Regions from separate parts of the Endozoicomonas sp. genome, predicted to be linked through region 1. Evidence: predicted binding sites of a transcription regulator. Region 1 holds the regulator's gene; each other region holds the start of a gene.
What was found. The regulator FNR, encoded in region 1, switches genes on or off when oxygen is low (the NO sensors DNR and NnrR bind a similar motif). The targets are predictions, from matches to a motif close to TTGATNTANATCAA.
Positions count from the first base shown of each region.

Region 2: ACOCLE_RS06855 (OmpW/AlkL family protein) is a predicted target of FNR. The motif match lies at 2,963-2,976, and genes of this name have one in related genera.
Region 3: frdA (fumarate reductase (quinol) flavoprotein subunit) is a predicted target of FNR. The motif match lies at 2,749-2,762, and genes of this name have one in related genera.

Region 1 covers NZ_OZ239981.1:565,884-576,048, reverse strand. The annotation lists gene ACOCLE_RS02550 (heavy metal translocating P-type ATPase) at 1-2,458, shown strand, start outside; gene ccoS (cbb3-type cytochrome oxidase assembly protein CcoS) at 2,461-2,652, shown strand; gene ACOCLE_RS02540 (sulfite exporter TauE/SafE family protein) at 2,739-3,440, shown strand; gene ACOCLE_RS02535 (redoxin domain-containing protein) at 3,500-4,039, opposite strand; gene hemN (oxygen-independent coproporphyrinogen III oxidase) at 4,487-5,884, shown strand; gene fnr (fumarate/nitrate reduction transcriptional regulator Fnr) at 6,590-7,312, shown strand; gene ACOCLE_RS02520 (adenine phosphoribosyltransferase) at 7,392-7,949, shown strand; gene ACOCLE_RS02515 (hypothetical protein) at 8,101-8,640, shown strand; gene ACOCLE_RS02510 (TraR/DksA family transcriptional regulator) at 8,744-9,073, opposite strand; gene ACOCLE_RS02505 (hypothetical protein) at 9,208-9,510, opposite strand; gene ttcA (tRNA 2-thiocytidine(32) synthetase TtcA) at 9,425-10,165, shown strand, end outside.
Region 2 covers NZ_OZ239981.1:1,581,466-1,591,630, forward strand. The annotation lists gene ACOCLE_RS06835 (NupC/NupG family nucleoside CNT transporter) at 1-763, shown strand, start outside; gene ACOCLE_RS06840 (helix-turn-helix domain-containing protein) at 949-1,278, shown strand; gene ACOCLE_RS06845 (HU family DNA-binding protein) at 1,370-1,642, opposite strand; gene ACOCLE_RS06850 (universal stress protein) at 1,922-2,782, opposite strand; gene ACOCLE_RS06855 (OmpW/AlkL family protein) at 3,052-3,726, shown strand; gene ACOCLE_RS06860 (pepsin-like aspartic protease) at 3,786-5,042, opposite strand; gene ACOCLE_RS06865 (TIGR00645 family protein) at 5,197-5,712, shown strand; gene ACOCLE_RS06870 (tRNA-(ms[2]io[6]A)-hydroxylase) at 6,356-7,042, shown strand; gene ACOCLE_RS06875 (efflux RND transporter permease subunit) at 7,153-10,165, opposite strand, start outside.
Region 3 covers NZ_OZ239981.1:2,980,113-2,990,277, reverse strand. The annotation lists gene ACOCLE_RS13525 (IS982 family transposase) at 273-1,163, opposite strand; gene ACOCLE_RS13520 (aromatic amino acid transport family protein) at 1,403-2,599, shown strand; gene frdA (fumarate reductase (quinol) flavoprotein subunit) at 2,890-4,665, shown strand; gene ACOCLE_RS13510 (succinate dehydrogenase/fumarate reductase iron-sulfur subunit) at 4,677-5,426, shown strand; gene ACOCLE_RS13505 (hypothetical protein) at 5,426-5,815, shown strand; gene frdD (fumarate reductase subunit FrdD) at 5,829-6,182, shown strand; gene ACOCLE_RS13495 (hypothetical protein) at 6,236-6,883, opposite strand; gene ACOCLE_RS13490 (SDR family oxidoreductase) at 7,115-7,810, shown strand; gene ACOCLE_RS13485 (hypothetical protein) at 7,835-8,494, shown strand; gene ACOCLE_RS13480 (Hpt domain-containing protein) at 8,489-8,812, opposite strand; gene ACOCLE_RS13475 (DUF1631 family protein) at 8,924-10,165, opposite strand, start outside.

The DNA of each region.
Region 1 (10,165 bases):
CATGTGCTGTCCGGGCTGTAAGGCAGTAACCGAAGCCATCGTTGCCGGTGGACTTGAAAATTATTACCAGCACCGAACCGAAAGCGCCAATCAGGTCAATGACCTGAATCAGCGACTGCAGGAAGAGCTGCAGATCTATGACCGTGAACAGGTGCAAAAGGATTTTGTCAGAGCTGCTGATCTGGCATCCAACAACCAAGAAGAGCATCAAAGCAACCACCTGACTGCCAACCTGCTGATTGATGGCATCACCTGTGCTGCCTGTGTCTGGTTACTGGAAAACCATCTGGAAGCACTGAAGGGGGTTGAGCAGGTCAATGTAAACCTCAGCACCCATGAGGCACAGATCACCTGGTCTAACAGCGAGATCCCCTTAAGCTCGATTCTGCTGGAAGTTCACAGAATCGGTTATAAGGCATTCCCATGGCGTGCTGACCAGCAGGAAGCCCTGCTGAAAAAAGAAAACCGAACCTTTATACGTCGCCTTGCTGTTGCCGGTATTGGTGCCATGCAGGTGATGATGTATGCCATCGCCCTTTATTCAGGCGCGATCAGTGAAGATATGCCGGAAATTTACCGGGACCTGATCCGAATCTTCAGTGCCGTAATCGCGACCCCTGTCGTTTTGTACTCTGCAGCCCCTTTCTTCAAGGCGGCCTGGCGGGATATAAAAATACGACATCTTGGTATGGACGTTCCGGTATCAATTGCTATTGGCGGTGCCTACCTTGCCAGCCTGTGGGCAACCTTCTCCGTTTATTTCTTCGCTGAAGGCTCCAGTGGCGAAGTCTATTACGACTCTGTCTCCATGTTCACCTTCTTCCTGCTGACTGGCCGTTACCTTGAGCTTCGCGCCCGCCATGCAACCGCCAGGGCTGCTCGCGCGCTGACCAACCTGCTGCCCCCCAGCTGCCTGAAAGAAGTGGATGGCCAGTATGAACGAGTCCCGGTTGCAGATCTGCAACCAGACGACAGAGTAAGAATTCTTCCCGGTGACGCCATTCCTGCAGACGGCATCCTGACCAGTGGCTCCACCAGCGTTAATGAAGCCATGTTGACCGGAGAATACCTGCCCATCGAAAAACAGCCCGGCGATACGCTTCTGTGCAGCAGTATCAATGTGGATCACCCTATTGAGCTTAAGGTGACCAAAGTCGGCGAAGAGACCCGGGTAGCCGGCATTATCCAGCTGCTGCAAAGGGCGCAGCAGGATAAACCCACTATCGCCAAGATTGCCGACAAGGTGGCCGGCTGGTTTGTTGCCTGTGTTTTGCTGGTCGCCATTGGCGTCTACTGGGGCTGGTCTGGCATTGCTCCCGAAGATGCGTTCTGGATTACTCTGTCGGTTCTGGTAGTGACCTGTCCCTGTGCCCTGTCCCTGGCCACTCCAGCAGCACTGACCGCTGCCACTGGCTACCTGCACCGACTTGGCCTGCTGGTGACCCGTGGCCATGTTCTGGAAGGGCTGAAAACCATCGACCATGTGATCTTTGATAAAACAGGCACCTTAACCAAAGGTGAACTCTCACTGAGCCAGGTCGTTCCTCTCGATAACTGCAACCACTCAACAGAGGCATTGCTCCAGCGGGCTGCAGCACTGGAGGCACACTCTGAGCACCCTATTGCCAAAGCCTTCCTCTTCAAAGTGGATTCGCTTGATGAGCAGGCTCATGATGTTAAGAATCATCTTGGTCAGGGGATAGAAGGAACCATTCGCAGTCACCTTTATCGCATCGGGCGGCCAGATTTTGCCTTCACCTCCGGCAAGCTCGCAACACCAGAGCAGGATGGGCAGTGGCTGCTAATGTCTGAAAGTACTGATCAGAAATCCTGGCAACCGCTATGCTGGTTCAGAGTTACCGACAGCCTGCGTCCTGAGGCTGCTAATACAATCCAACGACTCCACCAGATGGGTAAAACTATCACACTATTAAGTGGCGATGCCGAGCCTGTTGTGGCTTCGACGGCTGAATCTCTGGGTATACGGCAGTGGAAGTCCGAAAGCAGCCCGGATGACAAATTGCACTATATCCAGAAACTGCAGAGCCAAGGCCATAAGGTCTTAATGGTAGGTGATGGCATCAATGATGTTCCCGTTCTGGCCGGTGCGGATATCTCCATGGCCATGGGCAACGCCTCTGACCTGGCTCGCACCAGCGCTGACGCAGTGTTGATTTCCGGAAACCTTGAACGGTTGGCCGATGCCTTTAACCTGACTGCAAGAACCCGGAAAATTATCCGTCAAAACCTGGCATGGTCCCTTGGCTACAATCTGGCCGCACTGCCTCTAGCCGCAGCAGGAATGATTGCTCCATGGATGGCGGCTACCGGCATGGCGCTCAGCTCACTGATTGTTGTGGCCAATGCCCTGCGACTAAACCGCCCAGGCAAACTGGTCAAGGAGCTGGACCCATCAGAAGAAGCTTATGCACACCTTGCACCCAGAGGAGCTGCCTGACCATGGAAAGCCTGATTATTCTTATACCTCTGGCCCTGATCCTGATCGCTGTAGCGATCAAAGTGTTCTTCTGGGCAGTTGACAACGGCCAGTTTGACGACCTTGAAGGGCCTGCGCACAGCATTCTTTTTGACGAGCCTCAACGCCCTCAACCATCAAAGAGTGATAAAACAGGCTCTTCAATAACAAAGTAATCCATTCACCCACGCTACTTAATATCATTGCGAGACGGAATATCCGGCTGCATTTCAATAACAAGGGAAATACAAGGCAGTAATGTATGACCATCAATGAAGTGCCCACTCTACTTTCCGCGTTGACTCTAGGGATACTTGGCAGTGCTCACTGCATTGGAATGTGCGGTGGCATCACCTCTGCGCTCAGTCTTTCCCTAGAAGGAAGGTCACGCTCACAGATCTTCTGGCTGATGCTGACCTATCATCTTGGGCGGGTTACCAGTTACAGCATTGCCGGCTTCCTTCTGGCCAGCATCGGCTGGTATCTGGGAGGCATCAGTCCGGAAGTAAAGATGGGGCTGCGCTACTTTGCGGCCATAATGCTGATCGCCATGGGGCTATACCTGACCGGTTGGTGGCGTGGTTTGACTCACCTGGAAAAGATCGGGCACAAGCTCTGGCAACATATCCAGCCCAAAGCCCAAGCTTTGCTTCCTATCAATAATTTCCCCAATGCCCTGGCTGTTGGCATGCTCTGGGGATGGTTACCCTGTGGGCTGGTATATAGCACACTGGCCTGGAGCGCTACTCAAGGACAACCTGTACAGGGTGCACTGTTAATGGCCTCATTCGGTATCGGCACCATACCCTCAGTTTTTCTGCTCGGGGCTTTCTCCAGACAGCTCAGCGGCATCATTCAAGCCAGTATCACCCGCAACCTCGCCGGTTTGTTGATCATCCTTTTTGGGTTGTGGTCTATGCCGGGGGCACACCAGAAGTGGTTGATGTCCGTGCTGCACCACTGATGGGGTAAAAGAAAAGCCCCTGATTTGAGACAGGGGCCTACGATATATATTGAGGTGGATTAATACGGCGCTGTACCACGGATTGGATAATTATTTTCCGGGTTACGAATCCAGGACAGCCCATTGACCAGGGCTTCGAGATCAGGACGAATAAAGGGGTTGTTGGCAATATCGACAACCTGAACGGTACCTTTCTCATTAATGACAAACAGGCCGGGCTCAGCAAAATTATGATCCGTTTCCTGCTCAGATCTGGGCACAGAGATATACAGCCCAAGCTCTTTCATTTGCCCTTCCGTCAACCCATAAGTCAATGGAAAGGAAACGTTCAGCTTTTCCGCATGCTCCTGCAGTTGCTCCCGACTATCACCGGAAGCAGCTACAATATCAACCCCAATATCCGCCAGCTGACTTTTGTATCCCTCAAGCTGATTCAGGTATTTGGTACACAGCGGGCAATGCTTACCACGGTAGATGATGACCAGTTGCCATGAAGCACCTTCCCTGGTCTTGCCTAAGACATGTTGCTGCCCCTGTAAATCCGGCAGACTTATCGCCGGAAACGGGCTATCCGCTGCAAGCTTGTTGGTATAGAGCATGAGACTGCCTCCTGATTATGCTGCCAGACATCATTCAATCGTTTCGTTCAATTTCAACGCTATCGTTCATAAGATGGCAGCAAACATAGTTTGTATAATGGCTCATCAAAAATACAAATCAGACCCCCTTCAGAATAAGAATCCTACCCAGGCATTATTTGCTCGATTTATAGCCAAAGAGCAGGTATCATTTCCGCTCTCTTAAATTTCACGCCATTTGCGACACTACTCCAATAACAACACGGAAAGACGAACCCATAAGGCATATTGAGTTCGGTTCTTACCTATTGACATCGATCAAAGAACAGCCTTGAAAATCTTTCTACACTATCCTGACGCATCATGACGTAATACAGACTGTTTTGCCTTAAGCTTTCCGGCACCGAAAGACAGATCTGAAGGCGAAAACACCGACTGACAAGACATGAAGATTACCGTTCGAGAGCAATGATGAATAGTGCACCAGTTTGGGATAAAGACCTGATTCACCGTTACAACCACTCAGGCCCGCGTTACACCTCCTATCCCACAGCAGTGCAGTTTGATAGCAGCTTTGATATTCAGAAATATCATCAAAATGCCCAGACCAGTGCTAGCAGCATCAAGCCGCTTTCACTCTACTTCCACATCCCGTTCTGCTCGCATGTCTGTTATTACTGCGCCTGCAATAAAATTGTGACCAAACACCGCGACCGTTCCAATATTTATCTGGAATACCTGTTCCGTGAAATAGAGATGCAATCGGCGCTATACAGCCATGAACAACGGGTTGAGCAACTGCACTTTGGGGGTGGTACACCCACCTTTTTGAGCAGGGAGCAGATTACAGACCTGATGGGACACATCAGCCAGCACTTCCAGCTGACCCACAGCGATACCGCAGACTACTCCATTGAGCTGGATCCAAGGGAAGTCGACTGGCCCATGATGAGTACGCTGAGAGATCTGGGCTTTAACCGAATCAGTATGGGCGTTCAAGACCTGAACCCAATAGTGCAGAAAGCCGTCAATCGGGTACAACCTGAAAGTATGATTCAATCGGTTCTTGATGCCTCCAGGGCAATGGCGTTCCGATCCGTACACATGGACCTGATTTATGGCCTGCCCTTCCAGACAACGAACAGCTTTATGGAAACCATTGAGCGGGTGATCGATATGACCCCGGATCGGTTATCACTGTTTAATTATGCGCACTTGCCACACCGCTTTAAGCCACAGCGCAGAATTAATGATCAGGATCTGCCGGCACCTGAAATGAAGCTGGAGATTCTTCAGCAGGCCACAGAAAAACTGCTGGATCAGGGATACATCTACATCGGCATGGATCACTTTGCCCTGCCAGATGATGAACTGGCCATTGCCCAGGAAGAAGGCACTCTGCACAGAAATTTTCAGGGTTATACCACCCACAGCCACTGCGACCTGATTGGCATGGGCGTTTCCTCCATCAGCCAGGTAGGCGACACTTACATTCAGAACAGTACTGATGAAGCCCAGTACTACTCCATGATCAATGAGAAACAGCTGCCGATGGTACGCGGACTGAAGATGACGAATGACGACAAGGTTCGTCAGGCAGTGATTACCCAGCTGATCTGCCACTTCAAACTAAGGTTCAGCGATATTGAAGAACAGTTTGGCATTCAATTCAGAGATTACTTCCGTGATGAGCTGGCCAGACTTGAGCCGATGATGGCAGACGGCCTTGTCAGCCTGAGTAGCGATGACATACTGGAAGTACTGCCCAAGGGAAAACTGCTGATCCGTAACATCTGCATGCAGTTTGACCATTACCTCAATCAACCCGAGATGAAAGAAAAGCCTCTGTACTCCAAGGTCATTTGATACATAAAGGGTTCCGTAGTTGTCACAAAACTTCGGAACCCTTTTCCAGCCACACAAAGCAACCACTGAAACAATTCTGCAAGAGTTGCCCCCCCCCCCACTCGCCTACCACTTATCAGAAAAAAACCGAAACTGACTACTATTTGTCACCACTCTCACATTGATTTACTTGAAACATAAGTGCAAAATCTGCCAGGTCAGTCAAATACCATGAACGAAAATTCAATCCTGTGACACAAGACAACGTCAGATTGATTTTCCAGGGATAAAGACATACAACCACCAGGAGCAATGACCGGTACTAAGTAGCTGACCATATGGAATCGAATATTTCTGGCTACTTGGGCAGGGACTATGCGAGGCACAACGGAGGGAGCATAGCTGTAGCTATGTGACCGGAGTTGTAACGACGCAGAGTGTCGGCACAAGGAGTCAGAAATAAATGGTTTCATATGGTTAGCTACTTATTATCAGGGTCAGCCCTGAGCTGGATAGACGACACAGCAGATGAAAGCTCATCGGAACATCCGCAGATTATGACGCCCTGCTGAAGCAGCACTAAACCCCTACTTTAGGTCTGCCCAGTTGCGTATATACCTGATTTACAGTCCGGTAACACTTTCCATAAAATGGTGTCGAATTTCGCAAATACGACTTTGAGGCCTCTCAATGACGTCAAAGCCCAACGTCCGACAGCCGAGCCATGTGGCCTGCAGAGACTGCAGCCTCAGCTCATTGTGCCTGCCACTGGCACTAAGCATTAAGGATATTGATCAGCTGGATCACATCATCAAGCGTGGGCGTCCTTTGAAAAAAGGCGAACACCTGTTTCTGGAAGGCGACCCCTTCACCAGTGTCTTTGCTGTTCGCTCAGGGGCTATCAAAACCTACACGGCTACCAATGAAGGTGAGGAACAAATCACCGGATTTTACCTGCCCAGCGAAATTCTTGGCCTGAGTGGCATGGACACCGATACCTATCCGGTTTCTGCCCAGGCAATGGAAACCACCATGATCTGCGAGATTCCTTTTGAACAACTGGAAACCCTTTCGGATCAGTTTCCGGAACTTCGTCGGCATCTGATGCGTCTGATGAGCAAGCGTATCCGTGAAGATCAGCAAATGATGATGCTGCTCTCCAAGAAAAACGCAGACGAGCGTATTGCCACGTTTCTGATCAACCTGGCCAGCCGTTTCCGCCGTCGTGGTTTTTCTTCCCAGTCGTTCCGACTCTCCATGTCGAGAAACGAAATGGGGAACTACCTGGGACTGGCTGTAGAAACGGTGAGCCGTGTATTCACCCGCTTCCAGAAGAATGGTCTGATCTCAGCCGTGGGTAAGGAGATCGAAATTCGCAACTCGGTTGAGCTCTGCGCACTGGCCGGCGGAAAAACGCTGGAGCCGAACCAGATTGCCACCAGCGCCTGACTTTATTCCCTAAAGAAGCTACCCTTTGAGGTGGCTTCTTCCTTTTATCCCATTGACTGATAGCGGCATGCTCTCTCCCATGCATACAAACGAAAGCTTATCCGTTCAGGAATATCTGCAATCCCAAATCAGAACCATACCGGACTGGCCTCATGAAGGTATCCTGTTCAGGGATATCACCACGCTGTTTGAAAACCCGGAAGCATGGCGCAAGACCGTCGATGTCATGGTTAAGCGTTATGAGAACCAGACTTTTGATCGTATTGGTGCTCTGGATGCCCGCGGCTTCCTGCTTGGCTCAACACTGGCCTATATTCTGAACAAGCCACTGGTGCTGTTCCGTAAGAAAGGCAAACTGCCTGGAAAAACCATCAGCGTAGAGTATGACCTTGAGTATGGAAAAGCAGTGCTGGAAATGCATGAAGACACCATGAATGCCGGTGAAAAAATCCTGTTGATGGATGACCTTATCGCTACAGGCGGCACATTGCTGGCAGCTGATCAGCTGGTCCGAAAAGCCGGAGCCAGCACTCTGGAAGCCGCTGCCATCATTAATCTGCCCGACCTCAAGGGTGCTGACAAGCTGAACGCAGCAGGCATTCCAACCTATACCCTGTGTGATTTTGAAGGCGAATAAGGCCATCATCAGTTCAGAATTTCAGGGATGATACGATATCTCTCATAGAGCCGACGCCTATCTTCCAGAGTCGGCTCCATGATCCTGTCCGGCAGGCAGGCAGAGAAGCCCTTAGCCGGAAGATACTTCCCCAGAAAAAAGGACTTTTCATATGGGAATCTGTGCCAAGGAACTGAGGCACTATGTTGTTCGCCCAGCACTCAAGCATCTGGGCATGTGGAGTCCAACTGCTGAAAACCTGCTCCTTGGTACCGCTGCAAGAGAGTCTGGACTCGGCTTTCACCTGAAACTTGCCAATCATCAAGCCCTTGGTATCTATCAGATATCACCACGCATGCACAGAAAGATCTGGGATCTGTTTCTTGCCCCAAACCCCGATCTCTCAAGCAAGGTTCGTGGACTGGCCAGCCAGCGAGAGTTTCTTTCCCACCCCCATCATGAACTTGCCACCAACCTGGTTTACGCCACGGCCATCGCATGGCTTATCTATCATCGATCCGGCATAAAGATAGAGAAAATTGATCAGAGCGATATCACCGCTATGGGCAAGTTATGGCAAAAGCAATTCCACAGTAGAAACCCGGGAACCATCCAGAGTTTCTGCGAAAGTTATCAAAAGATGATTATTGAATCAGGCAGCTCCACCGAGGAGTCAAAATACTTTAATCAGACTGCAGCCAAACCCGCCTGATACTATTTTACAGCCAGATGGTGGTAACCCAACTAACTGGATCGCGAAGCACACAAATAAAGACTAGCCGCCCCTTAGCATGCTTCGCGATCCCTTATACACACTATAACCCTCTGGCTTCTGCGCATTTAACACAAAGGTCAGCATAAGGCATAACCTCAAGGCGCTGAACAGGTATCTCTTTGCCACATGATAAGCAAAATCCATAATCCCCTTCAGTCATCCGATCAAGAGCCCGGTTAATTTTACCGAGTTCAATTACCGCTTCATTCCCAAGCGCATCAATAACTTCATCATTCTCCCGCTCCTGAGCCTGCTCAGACCAGTCTGCACTGTTTTTACGGGAAGCATCTTTTTTTATTTTACCCAGACGCGTATTGAGCTCATCCCTGCGAGCCAGCAACCATTTCTGCAATTTATCATGATCTGTCATTTTGCTACCCCTGCACAAAAATACTGGAGAACCCTGCTTTTATTCTATAAAGAATGGTTTTGTAAAAAGGTCACTCTTTACCATAACACAACGCTGAAAAACCTTATTCCAGTTCGTAAAAAACGGAAAAAGCGTTAATGACAACCTACGGGGAACTGATTATTTTCAGAAATCCTGAATTCAAATAGTAGATCATTGATACCGTCAGCGTAATATTCTCTATCAATAAAATACATCTTTTCTGCCCAATGGTCTTTTGCCACTACAGGCTTTCCGTTAAACACTGACTTGGTTGAATGGTAACCGGCAGATATAATCAGCCGATTTACACTGACAGCTAGCACAGGCCCTATGACAACCACCAACCTGACTGGTTCTGAAAAATACAGTTTCAATAAACTCCAGAAAAAACTCAGACGTCTGACCGGAAGAGCCATCGAAGACTTCAACATGATTGAAGAAGGTGACCGGGTTATAGTTTGCCTGTCGGGCGGTAAAGACAGCTACACCATGCTGCACATCCTCATGAGCCTTCAGAAAAGCGCTCCAATCCATTTTGAGCTTATTGCTGTTAACCTGGATCAGAAACAGCCTGGTTTTCCAGAGCATATCCTGCCTGACTATCTTAACGGGCTAGGCGTACCGTATCACATCATCAACCGGGACACTTATTCCGTCGTCAAAGAAAAAGTACCTGAGGGTAAAACAACCTGCGGTCTTTGCTCACGCCTGAGAAGGGGCACCCTGTATGCTTTTGCAGAAGATATTGGTGCAACAAAGATAGCCCTTGGACACCACAAGGATGACATCGTAGAAACCATGTTCCTGAATATGTTCTATGGTTCAAGATTGTCCGCCATGCCACCGAAGCTGCGCTCTGACGACGGTCGCAACATCGTGATTCGCCCTCTGGCATATTGCCGGGAAAAAGACATAACCCGCTTCTCAGAGCAACTGGAGTTCCCAATCATCCCCTGTAACCTATGCGGCTCCCAGGAAAACCTGCAACGACAGAACATCAAGGCCATGCTGTCTGAATGGGAAAGAAAGCACCCAAGCCGTATTGAGTCCATTTTTACGGCAATGCAAAAT
Region 2 (10,165 bases), 1.0 Mb from region 1:
TTCTGAACTGTTTGCCGTTATGGTGGGTGGTCTGGCTTCTGTTGCAGGCTCTGTTCTTGCTGGTTATGCAGGCATGGGTGTTGAGCTTAAGTATCTGATCGCAGCAAGCTTTATGGCGGCACCTGGTGGTCTGCTGATGGCTAAAATAATCAAGCCGGAAACGGATACACCGGATGATTCTGAGCTGGTTGATGAAGAAGGCAGCAACGAAAAGCCTGCCAACCTGATCGATGCCGCTGCTTCTGGTGCTTCTTCCGGTATGAAGCTGGCTGCTAACGTTGGCGCCATGCTGCTGGCTTTCATTGCCCTGATCGCCATGATCAACGGTATCATGGGCTGGGTTGGCGGATTCTTTGATTACCCTGATCTGAGCCTTGAAATTATTCTGGGTTATCTGTTCAGCCCTCTGGCATTCCTGATTGGTGTGCCAATGAATGAAATTGTGACTGCCGGCAGTTTCATTGGCCAGAAGCTGGTGGTGAACGAATTCGTTGCCTACATGGATTTTGTGAATTACCTGAACCCTGAAGCTGCTGCTGCTGCGGGTGTTGAAGTGCTGTCACAGCGTACTCAAATCATCATTACTTTCGCATTGTGTGGTTTTGCCAACCTGTCTTCCATTGCCATTCTGCTGGGTGGTCTGGGTGTCATGGCGCCACACCGTCGTCAGGATATTGCTCGCATGGGGGTCAAGGCGGTAGCCGCTGGTACCCTGTCAAACCTTATGAGTGCTACGATTGCAGGTCTGATGCTTACCCTGTAATACTTTTATTCAGGCCATGGTTTACCCGTGGCCTGTTTTCCTCTCCTTTCCATATTTTCCCTTCATCAGCTTGATCTAACGCTTTTAAAGAAATGGCCGAATCACATAGTGAATGAATTATGTGTTGGGGTATCTGTGCTTTGCAGGCATGGATATCTTTCTGAACCTTTCGTGAGTGTGCAAGGATGAACCTGACAACAAGGATTTTATGCTCCCGTAAAGACAAGAAGCTTTCCCAGCAGGCTCTGGCCGATTTGATTGGTGTGTCCAGAAGTGCGCTGGCCCAGTGGGAAACCAGCATGAGTAGTCCCAGTCTTGATAATCTCCGTAAAATGGCTGAAATCCTTGAGGTATCTTTCGAGTGGCTGGCTACCGGGCGTGGCAATCAATACCTGACCACCTCTGATGAGGTAATCAGTGATTCTGAAGTGGATGGTGAGATCATCGGTCAGTTACACCGGATGAACCTGATGAAAAAAAGAGCCATTCTTAATGTGATGAGAGCGATGGCATAAATATCATTACATGTTTCCAGAAAAAAAAGCGCCGTTAAGGCGCTTTTTGCTTTCTAGGCTACAGTCCCGGAAATTGCAGTAAGTGTATTGCCTATTTGATCATTTCCCGGAATTTGTTACCTGGCTTGAATTGTGGCAGCTTGCAGGCAGGAATGTGAATTTCTTCACCAGTCTGCGGATTACGCCCCTTTCTGGCCGCCCGGTCTGCTACTGAAAATGTGCCAAAACCAATAAGTTGAACGATATCGCCGCTTGCCAGCGTTTCTTGCGTGTTGTTGATAAAGGCATTGACAACCAGCTCTGCTTTGCTGCGGGGTAGGTTTGCTTGTTCAGCGACTTGCTCAACCAGTTCTTTCTTGTTCATATCCAGTCTCAGAGAATTACCAGTTATGTGGAAAGAAAATACCAGAATGCCTGATTATCAGCTTCTGGCTTCGCTCGGCTCAGGGATAAACCTGGGCAGGTGGTGAAACACAATCAGCCTGGAGTGTATCTATTACTTGAATGAAAGCTGTGATGGGAAAAGAGCCTCAATGAAACAATATAGAAGTTTTTAGGCGCTTTATCCGGTTTCGTTACAGAAAGAGGTGAATTTATTTTGAGATGGCTGCCAGTATGAAAGACTGGCAGCTATTATGCTGGCTTATTTACCCAGTTCGCGCTCCAGTGGAATCATGTGGTGTTTAGGCTGAAGTACCAATATATCGGTCTTGACCTCAGAGATAAGCTGCTCAGCGGTATTGCCAATTGCAAGGGCACTAATACCGGTTCTTGCGTGAGTTCCAAGAATCAGCAGTTTGGCATCGGTTTCTTTCAGTAGTGCGGGGATCATGGTCTCGGTTGGACCTGGTTCAATATGGAAATAGTCTTCATTCAGATTGAACTCCTGAGCATATTCCTGACAATGCTTTTCGTAATAGTCCTTGTCAGTCCGTCCATCACCATGGTCCTGAATCGCCAGCATGGTGGTTGGGTAAGCAGTGGCCAAGTGCAGCTCTGATGAGAACTCATTGGCGATATCAGTTGCGTATTGCAGGATCGCCTGGTTAAGCACACTGTGATAATGGTCCCTTGGGTCGGCATTAATGGCAGCGAGGATTTTGCCTTGAGTCCAGTCGCTATTATCCTGAACCAGCAGCACAGGAACCCGGCAGCGACGTAGCAGGCTCCAGTCTTCAGGTGTTGAAAACGCTTTCTGAATGGCAGTGATTAATTTGGCATCTTTAACAACAAGATGACAACGTTCCATCTGACGCACATGAATAATGGTTTCTATAACGGAGCCATTCCACGTTTCATGAAGATAGACCTCCTGACCCTCAGCCATTAATGGCTCAGCGAGTGCTTCCAGGCGAACCATTGACTCACCGTCCGCTTTGGGGTTTGGAGCAAGAATATGCAGGGCAGCGCCGGTTACCCGACAGATCTGGCTGGCCCGCTCAAGGGCAAGCTGCTGGTCCTTTCTGGTATCAACAACGGCCAGAACCTTGGTAATTCCACGCATAATTTTTCCTCTCTTGCTGGATATTCTGTTTGTTATAGTTCCATCATGCATGAGCGTAACTGATGTTTTTATGATTACGATCAATAAAATACTGTGCAGTTAGGAGTATGTGAATGTTATCTCATGAAAATTTACATTAACAAAAGAGATTTTGCGACATTGGTTGTTCCTTTTAGTGATTTGATCTGTGTCAATAAATTTATTGCTTGAAGTTTATACAATAACATCATCTTACATTTCCCGTGAATTAATAACAAAAAGGACAAGGAATGAAGATTAAATCCCTTTCTCTTGCAATTATCAGCGCAACTGCACTGCTGTCAGGTGCTGTCCAGGCTTATGAAACTGGCGACATTATCGTTCGCGGTGGTCTGGCCAGTGTGAACCCAGATGTGGATAGTGGGAACATATATGCGGGTGGCGTAGAGCAAGCAGACCAGAGAGTTGATGTTAATAATGATACCCAGATGGGTTTGTCTTTAACGTACATGGTTCAAGATAACATTGGTATCGAACTTTTGGCCGCAACGCCTTTCTCACATAACCTGCAAGGAAAAGGTGGTCTTGCTGGCCTGAATGACTTTGCAGAGGTGAAGCATTTACCGCCAACATTGACGGTTCAATATTACCCAATGGACAATAGTTCAGCTTTTCAGCCTTATGTTGGCGTTGGCCTGAATTATACTATCTTTTTCAGTGAAAAATTCATCAATGGGGCGGATGCAACTTTTGGCAGCCTGGAGTTAGATGATTCTCTTGGGTTAGCAGCTCAGGTAGGTTTTGATTATGAGATTGCCGAAAACTGGAGCTTAAATGCTGCTGTGTGGTATATGGATATTGATACCACAGGAACCTTTAAAAATGCTAATGGAACTGGTGACTACAAAATCGATGTTTCTCTGGATCCGTGGGTCTATATGGCCGGTGTAGCCTATCGTTTTTGATACATCACTAGCTCATTGAATGGAAGGCTGCTGCCAGATCACTGATAGCAGCCTTATTACTATTGAATGGGATTTGTCGCGATCATCGGGTGAGAAGTGAAATGTTTGCGCAGTTCCTGAGGTGAACTGAGGTCTTCTGCCAGCTTAGCGAAGCCCACCTTACTGTCGGTCTTATCAAAGACTACATAGAAGGCTCTCATAAAGGCATCCCCAAAAATCCAGAAATCTTGGTTGCTTGGTGCCAGACCCGCGGTGCACTGCTCCTGTCCCCACCAGTCTACTTGCTTGACCACATAAAATTCGGGTGGAACTACATAGTTCTGGCCACCAATACTAAAAGTCAGAGAGGGTTGGTCCTTGAGATTTGAACAGTCTGGACTGAGATTCAGTGTATCAAGGATGTTGGACACATCCTCTGCAGGTCCAACAATTAATGATGTTCCGGAATCAACAATTGCTCTGCAATTTCCCTGATATTGGCAGCTTAAAGGCACGTTTTCTGTATTCACAGCGATGCTGTCAAAGGCAATGTTGTAGTAAAAATCGATGGGGCCTCCAGTTTCGAGTGACTGTAACGGATGCCAGGTAATATCACCTTGATAGTATCGAGGGTCCGGCTCGCCAATAATGAGCCGTCCTTTCCCGTCAGAGGGGGTGTTTGAAAGATAGAATGAGAAAATAGCCTTAGGGATCAAACCTTGCTGAACGGCATTATCCATCCATGGGGTTACCTGATCGCTGGCAATATTTTTGTAGGCAAGCCCGAAAATACCGTCAAAAGGAGAGTTCTGGAAGTTATCAGAAAGCTGGCTGGCCAATCCGATACCCTGATTAAAGACGCTGATCCCCCCAAAGGTTACGGTGTCATAACCAACGTATCCCTGCATGTTTCCAGTTCCATATTGTATGGATAATTCCTGGTCATTGGTTGAAAATGTCTGACTGAGCTCTGGGTCAAACTTTTGCTTATTCTCACAGGCGGCCGACAGGCAGTTCTTTTCGGGTGTCCAGATATTGCTTGAGCCAGTGTCAAGTACACCGGTGAATTCCTGATTTTGGGAGCCCATTAAAAATGCGCCAAAGTACTGCGTGTTATGTTTGTCACCAAGAACAACTTCACCTTCTTCTAGTGTTTGTGTGATCAGTTCACTGCTTTTTAGTCGTTGTTCCTTGGTTGGTTCATGAACATGGATGTAAGCTCTTTGAGACTGGCTTTGCTCTTGTTCAGAGAGTTTTTTTTCCAGCTCTTCAGCATGAGTAAAAAGTGCCTGAGAAAGAATCAACGAAGGGATTGATGCGATAAGAAGCTTGTTCATAGCTCCTCCACTTTATAAGTGATAGGGGGTCAGCACTGCTTCAAGCTAGTAGATGGCTGTCGTCTTTTCCAATACGACTTTATATAATCCAGTGGTTTGAAATGTGTTACTATTTTGGAAAAATTGTTGCTGTATTGACTGATTTGGCTGCTTTATGGAAAAACTGTTCGAAAAAATGCTCTATTCCGCCCGTTGGTTGCTGGCTCCAATTTATATTGGTTTGAGTCTTGTATTAATCGCTCTGTTGATTGAGTTCTTTGAGAGCGTGACATATCTATTACTTAATGTTTCCAATATGAATGAGACCGAAGTAACGTTGAAGGTGCTGACCCTGGTAGATGTGGCACTGGTTGGCGGTCTGATCGTTATGGTGATGTATGCTGGCTATGAGAACTTTGTCTCCAAGATTGACTTAGACGAAGTTTCTGAAAAACTGAGCTGGTTGGGCAAAATGGATGCCGGCTCTCTCAAAGCCAAGGTTGCAGCGTCTATTGTAGCCATATCGTCAATTCACCTGCTTAAAGTCTTTATGAATGCGGGAAATATCCCTAATGATAAGTTGATGTGGGCCGTATTGATGCATCTGACCTTCGTGGCTTCAGCGTTCTTTATGGGGTTGCTCGATCTTCTGCTTCATAAGAAAAAGAAAGATATTGATACCTCGCTTTAATGCTCTCCTATCCGTAAATTGTTCGTGTTATTACCCTGCTGGCTCAGTTAGGTGGGCCAGTTATGTACTGCATCTCCCTTATTATCTTTCCATGACCGTCTATCTGCATAATGGGATAAAAATTTGCTCTACGACGGGCTTCGAGATTACAGATAATACCAATAAAATGGTTGCTGAAGCCTTGTGTAAGAAGGGTATTGTTCATGAAAATGAAAAGTATATTCCCTGAACCCTTTCAGTTTTCTGCCTTAGTCAGAAATCAGATGTTGTATGTGATATTATCCAATCATATTTGGTGATTTTGATGATATTACCAAATACCTCTTGAGAGCTAAGTGTCAACCAAACCTTGGCCACGATGAATTTGGTCAGCACATTATATTGACTTATTATTCTTAACTCATGTGTCCTATTTGTTGGGCAGGATAAATTAGGGTTTACTTTACCTGAAGTAGAAGCTGTAGTTCTATTTGGATACTCTGGTGAAAATCATGTAAACCATCTTTTGAGAACAACACACGTATTCTGATAATACTTTATTTGTGAATTGGTAATGTAAGGGTTTCCTGTTACTGATAACTAGAATATTTGAGTAATGATCTTTTGATTATTTGGTATTATGGCCTTCCCACTTGGAGGCCATATGATAGTTGATATTTCTCATATTTTAGAATTCCTACCTTGCCCAACCCCCCAAGACTGGATCGAAGAAGCTCGTAAGCCAGAAAATCTTTCGGTGATTCTGGTGGATCATGCTAATAACGAACTCAAGGCCGCTCAATCGGCAATGGCGATCATGAGTCGTTACCGTACGGGAAAGTTTGATCGAAACAAAGGACGTAGTAGGAATGACGAAGAAACGGGAGGTCTGCAACTTAAGCCTGAAGACCAGCTAAGTCTGTTGAACAAAATGTCCAGATTGGCTCGTGAAGAACTAAGGCATTATGAGCAGGTACTGGCCATTATGGCGCGAAGGGAGATTCCTTATACTCACCTGGGAGCGGGTCGGTATGCAGGACAGTTAAGTACCATCATCAGGACCTATGAGCCTGCCAGATTAGTGGACACTTTGATTATGGGAGCTTTTATAGAAGCTCGCTCCTGTGAGCGTTTTGCAGCACTATCCCCTTGGCTGGATGATGAATTAAAGAAGTTTTACCAATCACTGCTTAAGTCTGAGAGTCGGCATTTTCAGGATTATCTCACTCTGGCTGAAGTGATTAATGGTTCTGATATTGGCGATCGAGTGAATCTCTTTGCCGGTATTGAACAAGATGCGATTTTGTCTCCGGATCAAAATTTTCGATTTCACAGCGGTATCCCAGGCTAGGTAGCGCTGGCAGTAGATTTACACTTCCTCGCCTTGACGCCTCTTTAATTGCTTTAACCGACAAGTAATCAGGCTCTTAATATGGAAAGAGCCTGTATCTATTCTGTTGACTAAGCTAACGCTTTTTCCAATGCCCTTGTTATATGGTCAGGTGAAGTCGTTCTCCTGGCAATCAGTGCATATATGGATGGCACTACAAAGAGGGTTAACAGGCTGGAGACGGCGACCCCGGCAAAAACGACGACCCCGATAGAGAACCGGAACTCGGAACCGGCTCCTGTTGCCAGGAGGAGGGGGATGGCGCCAACCACTGTGGTAAGCGCTGTCATCAAAATTGGACGCAGTCGCAAGGCCGAGGCTTCAAGTACCGCCTCATTAAAGGCCAGCCCCTGGTCCCGGAGCTGGTTGATAAACTCCACAATCAGAATCCCGTTCTTGGCAGAGAGTCCGATCAGCATGATCATGGCCAGTTGACTGAAGATATTCAGAGTTTCACCGCTGATGTATAGACCAAACAGAGCCCCGGAAATACCTAGAGGTACGGTGAGCATAACGATCAGTGGATGAACAAAGCTTTCAAACTGGGCTGCCAGCACCAAGTACACAACCAGCATAGCCATCGCGAAGACAAAGAAAATGGCACTTTGGTTGGATCGATAGTCCAGAGACTCCCCTTTGTAGTTGACAATTGCTTCCGGGGGCAGGTGTTCAACCACCTGCTGGTCGAGAAACTCCAGTGCTTCGCCAATGGAGTAGTTACCTACGAGACTGGCAGAGATAGTAATTGCCCGGTTCCGGTTATAGTGCTTCAGCATGGCCGCTTTACCCACTTCCTCCACGGATACCAGGTTGTCGAGACGGATTAACTCGCCAGTGGTATGGGACCGGACGTAGAGTGAAGCCAGGTCAAGAGCACTGTTAAAGGCTTCTTCTTTGGCTCGCAGGAAAACATCATATTCCTCGCCGCGCTCCATAAAAGTCGTGTCGGTGACTCCACCCAGCATGGTTTCCAGTGTTGCTCCGATTTCTTCTGCAGAAACACCGAGCTCCTGGGCTCGTTCCCGGTCAATCGTTATCTCGAGCTGGGGCTGATTCTGGTTAAAGTCAATATCAACATCCCTGAGTCCTGGGTTTTCACGAGCCTTTTCTGCAATGACATCTGCCCATTCAACCAGTTGATCAAAGGAACCACCACCAAGGACGAATTGAATCGGGGCTTCGGAACGACCACCAATGGTGGAACGCATAACAGGAATGGCCCGAACATTTGGAATGCCGGCCATAAGCTGGCGTACCTGCCCCATGACTTCGGCAGCACTGACATCCCGGTCGTCCCAGTCTTCCAGAGTTCCGATCAGAATACCGGAGTTACTGCCACTGTTGCCGCCCCAGCCAGGCGAGCGGACAAACAGGTATTTCAGCACGCCTTCGCCGAGATGAGGCAATAGTTTTGATTCAAGCTGCAGCATGCTTTCTTCCATGCTGTCATAGTTCGCACCCTCAGGACCTTTTAAGATCACAATAAACTCACCCCGATCTTCTGATGGCGTGAAGGTTTGGGGGATCATTGGGTAGAGCAGTGCGGTTACACCCAATGAAGCCAGCAGTAAAAGCAGGCCCACCCATTGGAATTTAAGGACTTTTACCAGTGTTTTTCGGTATACATCAGTCAGCCATTGATGTGCTTTTTCGATCAGCTGGCTTGCTTTTGAAGGTTTTACATTCAATTTGAGCAGCTGCGAACTCATCATTGGAGACAGGGTCAGAGCAATCAGACTTGAGAAAACCACGGCACCGATCAGTGTCATTGCATATTCAGAAAATAGTCTGCCAACAGAGCCTTCCATAAACACAATCGGTACGAATGTCATCACCAGAACGACCGTGGTTGCGACTACCGCGAAGCTAACTTCACGGGCACCTTTCCAGGCGGCGACCAGCGGAGGTTCTCCGCGCTCCAGATGCTGGTGGATATTTTCCAGAACCACGATCGCATCATCAACCACCAGACCAATTGCCAGAACCAGTGCCAGAAGTGTCAGCAAGTTGATTGAGTAGCCCAGAAGGTGAATTACGATAAAAGCACTGATCAGAGAAACCGGTACGGTCACTGCAGGAATCAGGGTCGCTCGAAGATTGCCAAGGAATATATAAAGGACAAGAATGACCAGGGCAATGGTCATGGCCAGGGTGGCATACACTTCATCGATGGCTGACTGAATGTAAATGGAGGAGTCCCGGGTGGTGGTCATATAGGTGCCTTCCGGAAGGAAAGGGGTGAACGCTTCGATCTCATCTTTCACGTTCTGGATGACTTCCAGCGGGTTGGCCTGGGAAAGCGGCACAATTCCAAGGCTTAGTACGTTCCGGCCATTGGCTTTTGCCAGCGTTTCAATTTCTTTTGCTTCTGTGCGGATGGAGGCAATATCCTCCAGATAGACTTTGCTGCTGCCGTCCTGACGAATAAGTAGACGGCGGAAATCATTAATGGTGTTGTAGTCACGATTAACGCGAACGGGCAACGTCCTCAAACTGTCGGTTAATTCACCGGCAGGAAGCTCGACGTTGTCACGGCGCAGGGCGCTTCGCACGTCACTGGTGGTTATTTGTCGGGCGGCCATGGCTTGAGCATCCAACTCAATACGCATGACGTATTCGCGGGCGCCCATTACATCAACAGAACTGACGCCATCAACGAGGGAAAGCCGATCCTGTAAGGTCCGTTCTGCGTAGTCAGTGAGCTCAATCAGTGACATGGTGTCACTTTGCAGGCTGACATTGAGAATGGTCTCACCACTGCCATCATTCTTCCAGACAATGGGCGATTCGGCTTCATCCGGCAGGCGCCATATAACCCGTGACATGGCTTCGCGGACATCATTGGCCGCCGTTTCCATATCCCGGTCGGGCGAGAACTCGATATTAATTCGGGATGTGCCATTGCGGCTGGTACTCTCAATAAAGCGAACACCCTCAATACCACCGAGCTGGTCCTCAATGACGTTGGTGATCTTGCTTTCAATGACCTCTGCAGAAGCCCCGTCATACCCGGTATAAACCATGACAGTTGGGGGGGTGATATCTGGCAGCTCCCTTACCGGCAACATCTGGAAGCAGACGACC
Region 3 (10,165 bases), 2.4 Mb from region 1:
CCTGTAACGCGATGTGCGACTTTGTCTGAAACTATCTCAAATTACTAGCCCGGATATTTCATAAACTGCCCCGAATCTCGGGCAGGACTTTGTCGCCCTAAGGGATTTTGTGAGGGAGTGCCGTACCGGGGAGTACGGTCGACCGAGCAAAACTCCCTTAGGGCGGCAAAGGACAAGCGAGAACGGGAGCACGTTTATGAAATATCCGGGCTAGCATGATGGTAAGTCCAAGTTGTATCTTCAAAATCACGCAATTATTTGCTTTCCGTTTTTTAATCTTCGGAAATAAGGTTCTCAAACTGTATTGCAGGACGACCAGCAATTATATTCAGATAAGAACCAATATTATGTGCCAGTAACTTCCGAGCGATACGTGATGTCATATGCCATCTATCTCGACAATGGCACTTTTCTATTTCAAAGCGCTCTGTCAATTGACCTATCACTGTTTCTATTCTCCGTCGTACCCGTAATACCAGCTTTACAAACGACTTCGGACGTTCATCTTGCATGTTTTTTCTCAGTGGCGTCTGAAGATCAATACCTAATTCCTGACAATCAGCTTTAAACTCAGGCCTTATATAGCCCTTATCGCCAAGCAAGAGGCCAGAAATGGTCTCGAGCATGTCATAGGCTGCATCACGCTCATCTACGTTCGCTGCGGTCAGAGTAAAACCCACAGGAATCCCTCGTGCTTCAACCAGCAAATGCCCCTGAAAGCCATAGAACTTCTTGTCCTTGGAAGCGCAGTAACCATAACCAGCCTCAGCTTTAAAGATACGGCTCTGTGGTGCACGGGTTCTGACGACAACATCAATCGGAAAACCATCGATTAAATGGATATCTGCATTATCTGCATGCATCATCTGGACTATACGAATTTGCAGTCGTTGTTTCACATGCCATAAGTTGGCGGCCTGTTTGACAAATGCCGAGCGTGAAGGAATGTCAGGAAACAGGTGTCGCCAGTGTCGGGTAAAATACTTCCAAATCTCAGTGTCCTTATGATGCCCAAGCCATTCACCGACAACTTCCATGGTGATCGCTTCACTATCAGTGAGCTTTGGTGGAAACCCTCGAAGTCGCAGTGGTACAGGAAAAAGCTCTTTTACCAAATCGTCGATCAAGCAGTAGACTGTAGTGATAAACTCTTCAACGGGCATGACTGAAACCTTCTTTGCTTTCTACTGCTTTTAATAGCAGAAAGCAGGATCAGTCATGTCTCCTTATGCAAACCTAAAAGTCGCACATGGCGTACCTGTAAAATATTTCAATTTGAAATAAGCAGTATTTATCCACACTAGCGACTGGCTTTGTCCAACGGGACATAAATAGGCGAGCATCTTTGTTAAATTCCCCTATCTTTATCACTGAAATTTATATTCAGTGAAGGTGCTTGCTTATGTCTGAACCAAGTCGTTCTTCCGTAATTGGCAGTGCTTTAATTTTGGCAGGAACGGCAATAGGTGCAGGCATGCTTGCTTTGCCACTGGTATCAGCCAGCACTGGTCTGATGCCGGTGATGAGTATTTTTGCAGTAACGGCATTCTTTGCCGTTATCTCCGCTCTTTATGCCTTTGAGGCCAATGTTGCCATCAAGCCAGGCTGTAATTTGTACACCATGGCCAGCAGAACATTAGGGCGGTTAGGGAAGGTTCTTTCTGCAATCGCACCTCTTGGGCTTTTTTACGCGTTGATGTCCGCATACTTTTCCGGAGGGGGATCATTACTGGCCCAGTACGTTCAGTTAGCAGTTCCCGGGGCATCCTCTCAACTGTGCGTAATATTCTTTGCTCTGATTGCCGGTGCTTTTGTTTACTACAGTACTCGGGCTGTGGATCTAATCAACCGTATCTTTTTCACCCTGATGATCGTTACTTTCGTTCTAGCTCTGATTTCACTGGCACCTTCGGTACGTTATGAGAGTATGGTGCATACGGCGAAGGTTGAATATCTATCGATTCTGGCTGCAATACCCGTCATATTTACTTCGTTCGGTTATCATGGTGGTATTCCCAGTATTATCATTTATCAAAAGAAGCAGTTGAAACACATTCCCCTCATTTTTCTTTTAGCAACCTTGATCCCGCTGGTGGTCTATACATTGTGGCTGGTGGCTGTGATGGGGGTATTACCGGAAGGCCTGTTATTGAGAATCAGCCAGTCATCCGGTGCAACGGCCCATTTGATTTCAGCATTAAGCAGTGACAAAGATGTCCATACCATTCTGTATTTGTTTTCAGATCTGGCATTACTAACATCCGTATTAGGCGTAGCTCTTGGGCTGTTTGATTATCTTGCCAACTTATTACAAAGAGCAGATACCCGAATCCACCGCCTGCAAACCGCTCTGGTCACATTTATTCCACCGGTTATTATTGCCATTATGTTTCCGGATGGTTTTGTTGCAGCCCTGGGTTATGCTGCCGTTGCCCTGGCCATTCTGGCCATCCTTCTGCCTACGGCCATGGTCTATGTTTTGCGAAAGAAGCCGGACTATGAAAACCTGTTTCGGGCACCAGGAGGGACCATTTTGATGTCAGCCTGTTTTGTGTTTGGCTGTATCATCATTCTGTCTCAATTTATTTCCAGGCTATAGGTTTTTCTGCGTAAGTTAATAATTAAAAGCGAACCTGTTGTTAATTAAACAATAAATCTGCATACCTTAAAATTTAAGCGGTTGTTTATAGTGGTTGATCCTATTTGTCCATATTAAAAATATGGTTTTTCCGAAAAATTGATTTATTTTTGTTCTATGTCAATGGCTTTAATTTTTGGGTTATATAAACTCCAGTACTAGATTTTTAACCCTTCTCTAATTATTCAATTTAGCCAGTTCGCTGGCTATCCCTGTTTGGGGTGGTGGTGAATGGTGGTAGAGGTTTGCGTATGCAGGTCATAAAGGCGGATGTAGCCATCGTCGGTGCCGGAGGTGCCGGTCTTCGGGCTGCGATTGCCGTTGCAGAAAAGAATCCTGAGCTGAAAGTAGCACTGATTTCCAAAGTCTATCCGATGCGCAGTCACACGGTTGCCGCTGAGGGTGGTTCCGCCGGTGTGATTCAGGATCATGACTCTCTGGAAAACCATTTTGTGGATACGGTTGCCGGTGGTGACTGGCTCTGCGATCAGGATGTTGTGGATTACTTTGTTTCCCACGCCACGGAAGAGATGATCCGCCTGGAGCACTGGGGCTGTCCCTGGAACCGTAAGGACGATGGTGACGTAAACGTTCGTGCCTTTGGTGGTATGAAAATCGAGCGTACCTGGTTTGCTGCAGACAAGTCTGGCTTCCATATGCTTCACACGCTGTTCCAGACGTCCACCAAGTACCCATCCATTGAACGCTTCGATGAGTATTTTGCGACTGACCTGATCATGGAGGATGGTCGTGCACAGGGCGTAGTCGCCATCGAAGTGAAAACGGGTGAACCCATAGTCTTCCTCGCGAAATCGGTCGTTCTGGCAACAGGCGGCTCTGGTCGTATTTTCCGTTTCAACACCAATGGTGCCATCGTTACCGGTGATGGTCATGCCATGGCCTTGCGTGCCGGTGCACCTCTGCGTGACATGGAGTTTGTTCAGTACCACCCAACCGGTCTGCCTGGATCTGGTGTACTGATGACAGAAGGTTGTCGTGGTGAAGGCGGTATTCTGTTGAACAAGGATGGTTACCGCTATCTGCAGGATTACGGTCTGGGACCAGAAACCCCGGTTGGTCAGCCAAAGAACAAATACATGGAGTTGGGCCCGCGTGACAAGCTTTCCCAGGCATTCTGGCAGGAGCAGCGTAAGGGCCGCACCATTGAAACCCCACTGGGTGACGCGGTTCACCTTGACCTGCGCCACCTGGGTGAGCAGAAGCTGATGGAGCGTCTGCCATTGATCTGTTCCCTGGCGAAAAACTACCTGGGTGTAGATCCGGTTCATCAGCCAATTCCGGTACGTCCTGCCGTTCACTACACCATGGGTGGTGTCAGAACGGACATCAATTGTGCCACCGATCTGGCAGGTTTGTTCGCTGCGGGTGAATGTGCCAGCGTAGGTATGCACGGTGCGAACCGTCTCGGTTCTAACTCTCTGGCAGAAACAGTGGTCTTTGGCAAGGTTGCCGGTGAAAGTGCTGCTGATTTCGCCAGTCAGAATGTAATGTCTGATGAAAGTAAATTGCTGGATCAGGCAAAAGCGCACCTGGCGGCTATCGAAAGTCTGCGTAATGCCAACGGTACTGAAAAAGCGTCTCACCTGCGTCATGAAATGGTGAAATCCATGGAAGACAGCTTTGGTATTTACCGAGTGGGCGAAGAGATGCAGGCCGGTCTGGACAAAATCTCCGAGCTGCGTGATCGCTTCAAGAATGTGAAGGTAGAAGACAAGAGTAAGGTCTTCAATACCGAACTCCTGCAGGCCTTTGAACTGCAAAGCTCCCTGATGGTTGCTGAGTGTATGGCCATTGGTGGTGTTGAACGTAAGGAATCCCGTGGTGCGCACCAGCGTATTGATGGTTTCGAAGCCCGTGATGACGTCAACTTCCTGAAACACTCCATCACCTTCTTTAACGGTGATGCCAAGCCTCGTCTGGAATATGAAGACGTTAATGTAACCCGATTCCAGCCAGAAGAGCGCGTATATGGCGCGGCGGCTGAGAAAAACGGTGAAGGGAAGTAAGGAGGCCTGTCATGAGTGATAAAACCATAACCATCGAGATTCTGCGTTACAACCCGGAAACCGATGACAAGCCGACGTTTGGCACTTTTACTATTCCTTATGTGGAAGCCTGGTCCATGCTGGATGCCCTTGAGCATATCAAGGACGAACTGGACTCTACGCTGGCTTACCGCTGGTCCTGCCGTATGGCGGTATGCGGCAGCTGTGGCATGGTCATTAACGGCACACCAAAGCTGGGCTGTGAAACCTTCCTGCGGGATTACTATCCGAACACCATCCGGGTAGAACCACTGGCTAACTTCCCGATTGAAAAGGACCTGGTGATTGACTCTGAAGACTTCATTAAGAAGCTTGAGTCAGTGAAACCTTACATCATCAATGCGATGGAGAAGCCGGTTGAAGAGGGTGTGAATAAGCAGACTCCTCAGCAGCTGGGCCTTTATAAGCAGTTCTCCATGTGCATCAACTGCATGCTCTGCTACTCCGCGTGCCCACAGATGGGCTTGAATCCATTGTTCACCGGACCGGCAGTGATTGCCCTGGGTCACCGTTACAACCTGGACAGTCGTGATGATGGCTACGAACAGCGAACTGAAGTGATTCAAGGCAAAAATGGTGTCTGGTCCTGTACTTTTGTCGGCTACTGTTCTGAAGTTTGCCCGAAGAATGTTGACCCGGCCGCTGCGATCAACCAGAACAAACTGCAGGGTTCCCAGGACTGGGCGCTCTCTTTCCTGATGCCACGTAAAGGAGACAAGTGATGAGTCGTCGGCCCTATGTGCGTCCTATGAAGCGCACCTGGTATATGGATCATCCCTTCTACCGTCATTACATGGTACGGGAATCCTCCTGTGTGTTTGATGGTCTCTATGCCATCAACCTGTTTGTCGGTCTGGTTCAGCTGGTCAAAGGTGAAGCTGCATGGAATAGCTGGCTGGCCTTTCAGGCTAACCCGTTAATGATTCTGTTTACTGTGGTTACTCTGGGGCTGACCATTTACCATGCCGTCACCTATTTCGATATGACGCCCCGTGTTCTGCCACAGCAGATTCGTAAAATGGTAAAAGACAGTGTGGTTAACAAACTGATGTATGTTGGCCTGGCTGTGGTTTCTGCAATCATCCTGGCTGCGGCCACCATGGGACTCTGATAGGAGAGGGAAGATGAGTAATAAACGCCATATTGAACCTCTGTTGTGGAGTCTCTTTGGTGCGGGTGGTACCACCATCGCCTTTTTCTTTCCGGCCATTATTTTTGTGGTTGGTCTGGGCGTGCCTCTGGAAATTATTCCAGCAGAAGCACTTTCCTACGAGAGAATGTCAGCATTCTTCCTGGAGAGCTGGGTAGGTAAACTGGCGCTGATGGTAGCTTTGGTACCATCTTACTGGGCCTGTATTCACCGTATTTACCACGGTACTCATGATCTGGGTTTCCACCCTGGTGTAGGAGTAAAAGTGGCCTGTTATGGTGGTACGTTGATTCTCAGTCTGGCAACCATTGCTTTGCTGCTGGTTTGATCAGATCGTGTAAAAAAGGGGCTGAATAAGCCCCTTTTTATTAAGTACTGTGATTAAGACTTTATGCTGATCTCTTTTCGATAGTTTTCTTCAATTCTTCTTTCATTTTGAGAGTTCTGAATCTGTTTTTTCAAGGTAGAGTCTGGTGTATCAATCAGAATTTCCTCTTCTATCGCTCTCATACGCTCCGTAGTCATCAAGTACATCCTCTCCGACATGTCTTGAACGATATGCTCCCGATTTGCTGAACTCAGGTTATGGGTCTTTATAAAATCATCAACTTCCTTCCGGCTGATAATGCCAATAGGGCTGTCATGGCGTTCAGGATGGTCTGCAATAATGGCCAGTACACCATGCTCTTCAATGGGAGAAGCGGGAAGTTCACTTTTTAGAATAACGGCTTTGATTAACGCTGCTAGCTCACTGAAATGCAGGCACACCTGATTCTGGATATCGGCTGGTATATGGATATTATGTTGCTGCAGGGAATCAAGAATATGAGTTAGATCATTCAGGGTTTTACCATGGATATGGATGGCAGAAGAAAGAGCCTCCCAGCTCTGCTCTTGTCCTAGCCTGACCATCATATTGAGACTGTGAGAGGTTATCTGTCGATTAACCAGTGTCTGACCAGGAGTCCCCTTGGTTGTTTTATCCAGATATGGCTTGGGATCCGTTGAATTGACCTGTTTGTCACCCAACTTGCCTGTTGAGGATATTTTGGAAGACTCTGGCTGTAATAATGAAGAAGGTTGGCTTGAACCTGGTATTTTGTCCATTGTACCTGTTCCTTGGTAGCACTGGTGTGTTGCTATTCTGCCATAATAAGGCGATTGTTTAACTTATGATGAGTGCGTATCGCCATAAATAGAACATCGGCCATTGCGCTGTAATTTCTATCAAGAATCGTGTTCTGAGTTTTGGGAGTCTGCATGCAGAAAATAGTTGTGGTGACCGGGGTTAGCCGGGGGCTGGGTCTGGAGCTGTGCCGCCAGTATCTTGCCGAGGGAGCAAAAGTGTATGGTTGTTGCCGCTCTCCTGAGCAGTCTCAGAAACTGCTTGAGCTAAAACGCAGTGCTGGCTACCAGTTTGAACTGGTTCCTCTGGATATTACTCAGCCTGGAATGATTCATAACCTTCAGTATGTGATTGAAGAACCCATTGATATCCTGATCAATAATGCCGGAATTTATGGCCCATCCGGTCTGTCTTACGATGAGGTTACCGTTGACCCATGGATGGAGGTTCTCAGGGTTGATGCTGTAGCCCCGATGATGGTTACGCAGGCATTGGTCGAAAAAGTAGCCCTGAGTCATGATAAGAAAATCATCATGATGTCCAGCAAAATGGGGAGCATGGGAGATAACCAGAAGGGCGGGAGCTATATCTATCGCTCTGCTAAGGCGGCATTAAATGCTGTGGGTAAGAGTCTGGCGGTTGATCTTGCTGAGAAGGGTATTAGTGTAGGCATATTGCATCCTGGCTGGGTACAGACCGATATGGGGGGAGCTAATGCGCTGATTGATACCGAGACATCCATAAGGGGGATTCGTAAGGTTATTGAGCAACTTTCTTTAAAAAACAGCGGCCAGTTTATCAATTATGATGGATCGGTGATTCCCTGGTGAATTAATTTTTCTGGTGAGATTTGAATGGCACCTATTGTTCAATCGTTACGTTTCTTTTCCCGTTATGGACTGACTCTGACGGTCTTTTTTGTATTGGCTGCTATCCCTTCAGAAATGATAGCTTTTTACCTGTCACACTCTCTTACCGGTGTGGGTGAGTTGAAAGGTGGGGTTGTTGACTTGATGACTTCTGTACTGATTGAGCCTCTTGCTACGGGAGCTGCTATCTTCTTTATCCAGAGCCGGGATCAGGGGGGGGAATCCAGTATTGCAGACTGCTTCTGGAGATCCACTGATATTTATTTCCAGTTGGCTATCAGTTATTTGCTGGTGTTCATCATGGTGATGCTTGGGCTGAGCCTGTATCTGATACCAGGCTTTTATCTCTTATATAAATTGATGTTTGTCGAGTATCGGGTTGCATTGAATGGAGAATCGCCGATGGAAGCAATCAGAGGCAGTTTCAGTCAGACAAAAGGCCTGTGGTCAATGTTGCTTATGCCGTTCATGGTTCTTCTGATTATTTTACTGGCTTCTCAAACCCTTATTGGCTTCCTGTTAACAAGTCAGGGAGATGACCTGCTTATGCAGGTGATGGGTGGGGTGCTTGAAGCTCCATTTATGGCACTTGCAGTTGTCGTTGGCTTTCGGCTGTTTAGTCTGTCCTGTAAGCCGCTTTCATAAGTTGGGGTATAGTGCTTCAATGCTTTTGAAGCTATCCTGCAGTTCAAAAAACAAGCGTTCATAGCGCTCTGGTTCGGCCTGCTGTCCCGAATGCTCAAGATCCCCTGCGAGCGAGGCCAGCTGGTCTGCACCGACAATAGCGGCACCGCCTTTGATGCGATGCGCGAAACTGACGATAAGCGCAGCTTGCTGATTATTTACTGCCGCTTTTAAGTTAAGAATATCTTCCCGGGTGCTCTGGAAAAAAGTAGACAGCAGTTCTTCCAGCAGAGCCTTGTCCCCATCAGCGACTTGTTGCAGGTTTTCAAGATTTAACATAAAGCCTTCCGTGCTGAGGTTTAATAAGATAGTTAGTCGCCATTAAATGCGAGTGCTTTAGTTAAGTTGTTTAGTAATAGGCCATATATTGGGGGCTTATTTACGAGGTGCTTAATGCTTTTTGAATCGTTCCATCACGGCCTGAATAGCGCGGTCAAAGATTGGGTTTTCTTCCAGAATACGAACAGAACCATTGTTAATTCCCTTCGAAAGCTCACTACCTGACCGTTCAGCAACGCGCATTCCAGAGCGGTTGACGAAGATATAACGGTGTTGGTCTTTGCTGAGTCTGGCAAGTTTGCAGCGCAGGCGGTGGGAATCTCCTTCGCCAATAAACTCAACCCACTGGCCAGGATGTAGCTCTTCAATGATGAAAGGCTCAAATGTGGGGGGGGGGACCTCTTGCACTTTGGTTGTTTGACCGGCTTCATCATCTATCAAATCCAGTTCTGGTGTTCCTTCGTCTATTTCAGGAGGTAACTCAGGTAGTGAACTGGCTGGAGAGCAGATGTCGGGTTTGGCTGAAGAGAGCACTATTTCTTCTGAGAGCTCAGCGTCGTCCTCTGACATTGATTCTACCTGGAAGTCGATCGTACTTTCCTGAGTCTGTTCTGTTTCTTCCGGAGGTTGTTCGTTACTTTCAGGTGCATGGCTCTGCTTCTCCTCATCCTCACATTCAGGTTGCAGGATGATATTCAGGTTGTATTGGAATCCATCCAGGCAGTCCTGAAAAATCTCCGGATTTTCACTGTGATCAGAAATAATTGTGCGCACAGTGTGTTCGATCAGCATCAGCACATGGTTTCCTAATTTTGGATCCCGGCAATACTGCATTCCGGCAGAAGTTAACGCATTAAGTAGAAGTCGGGCAGGGTGCTCATGATCTGTTAAAAAAGCATCATCCAGAATGGCCTGTTTTAATATTGGAATCTGTAAAAGAGCAATGGTTTTCTTGATTTCATCGGGAAGGTTGTGGTCCTCCAGAATGTATTCGAATAACCAGCCAATCATATTGATCAAATCTTCATGATGGCGGGAAAGTTTGGAATTAACACCTTGGATTTCAAGAGCATCAATAACAGAGTTATGTAGGTTTTTTATTGAACTGTGTTGCTCGATAATTTCAAGTTGCAGTATGCTCAGGACATTAGAAAGGTCAATTGCCTTAACCCTGTTGGCCTTGGCCTCTGGAATGAGCTCATCTTCTGCCAGCATGTCTTCTAATCGGGATATTATCTTGTCAGCAAAGGTATCCAGAAATTGAGGATTATCCATTTCTGGGTATGGGTTTTGAGGAGGTGCTGAGTGTTTAAAACTGGGGTGTCGCTGAACAGATGTCTGTTGTCCTCTAGC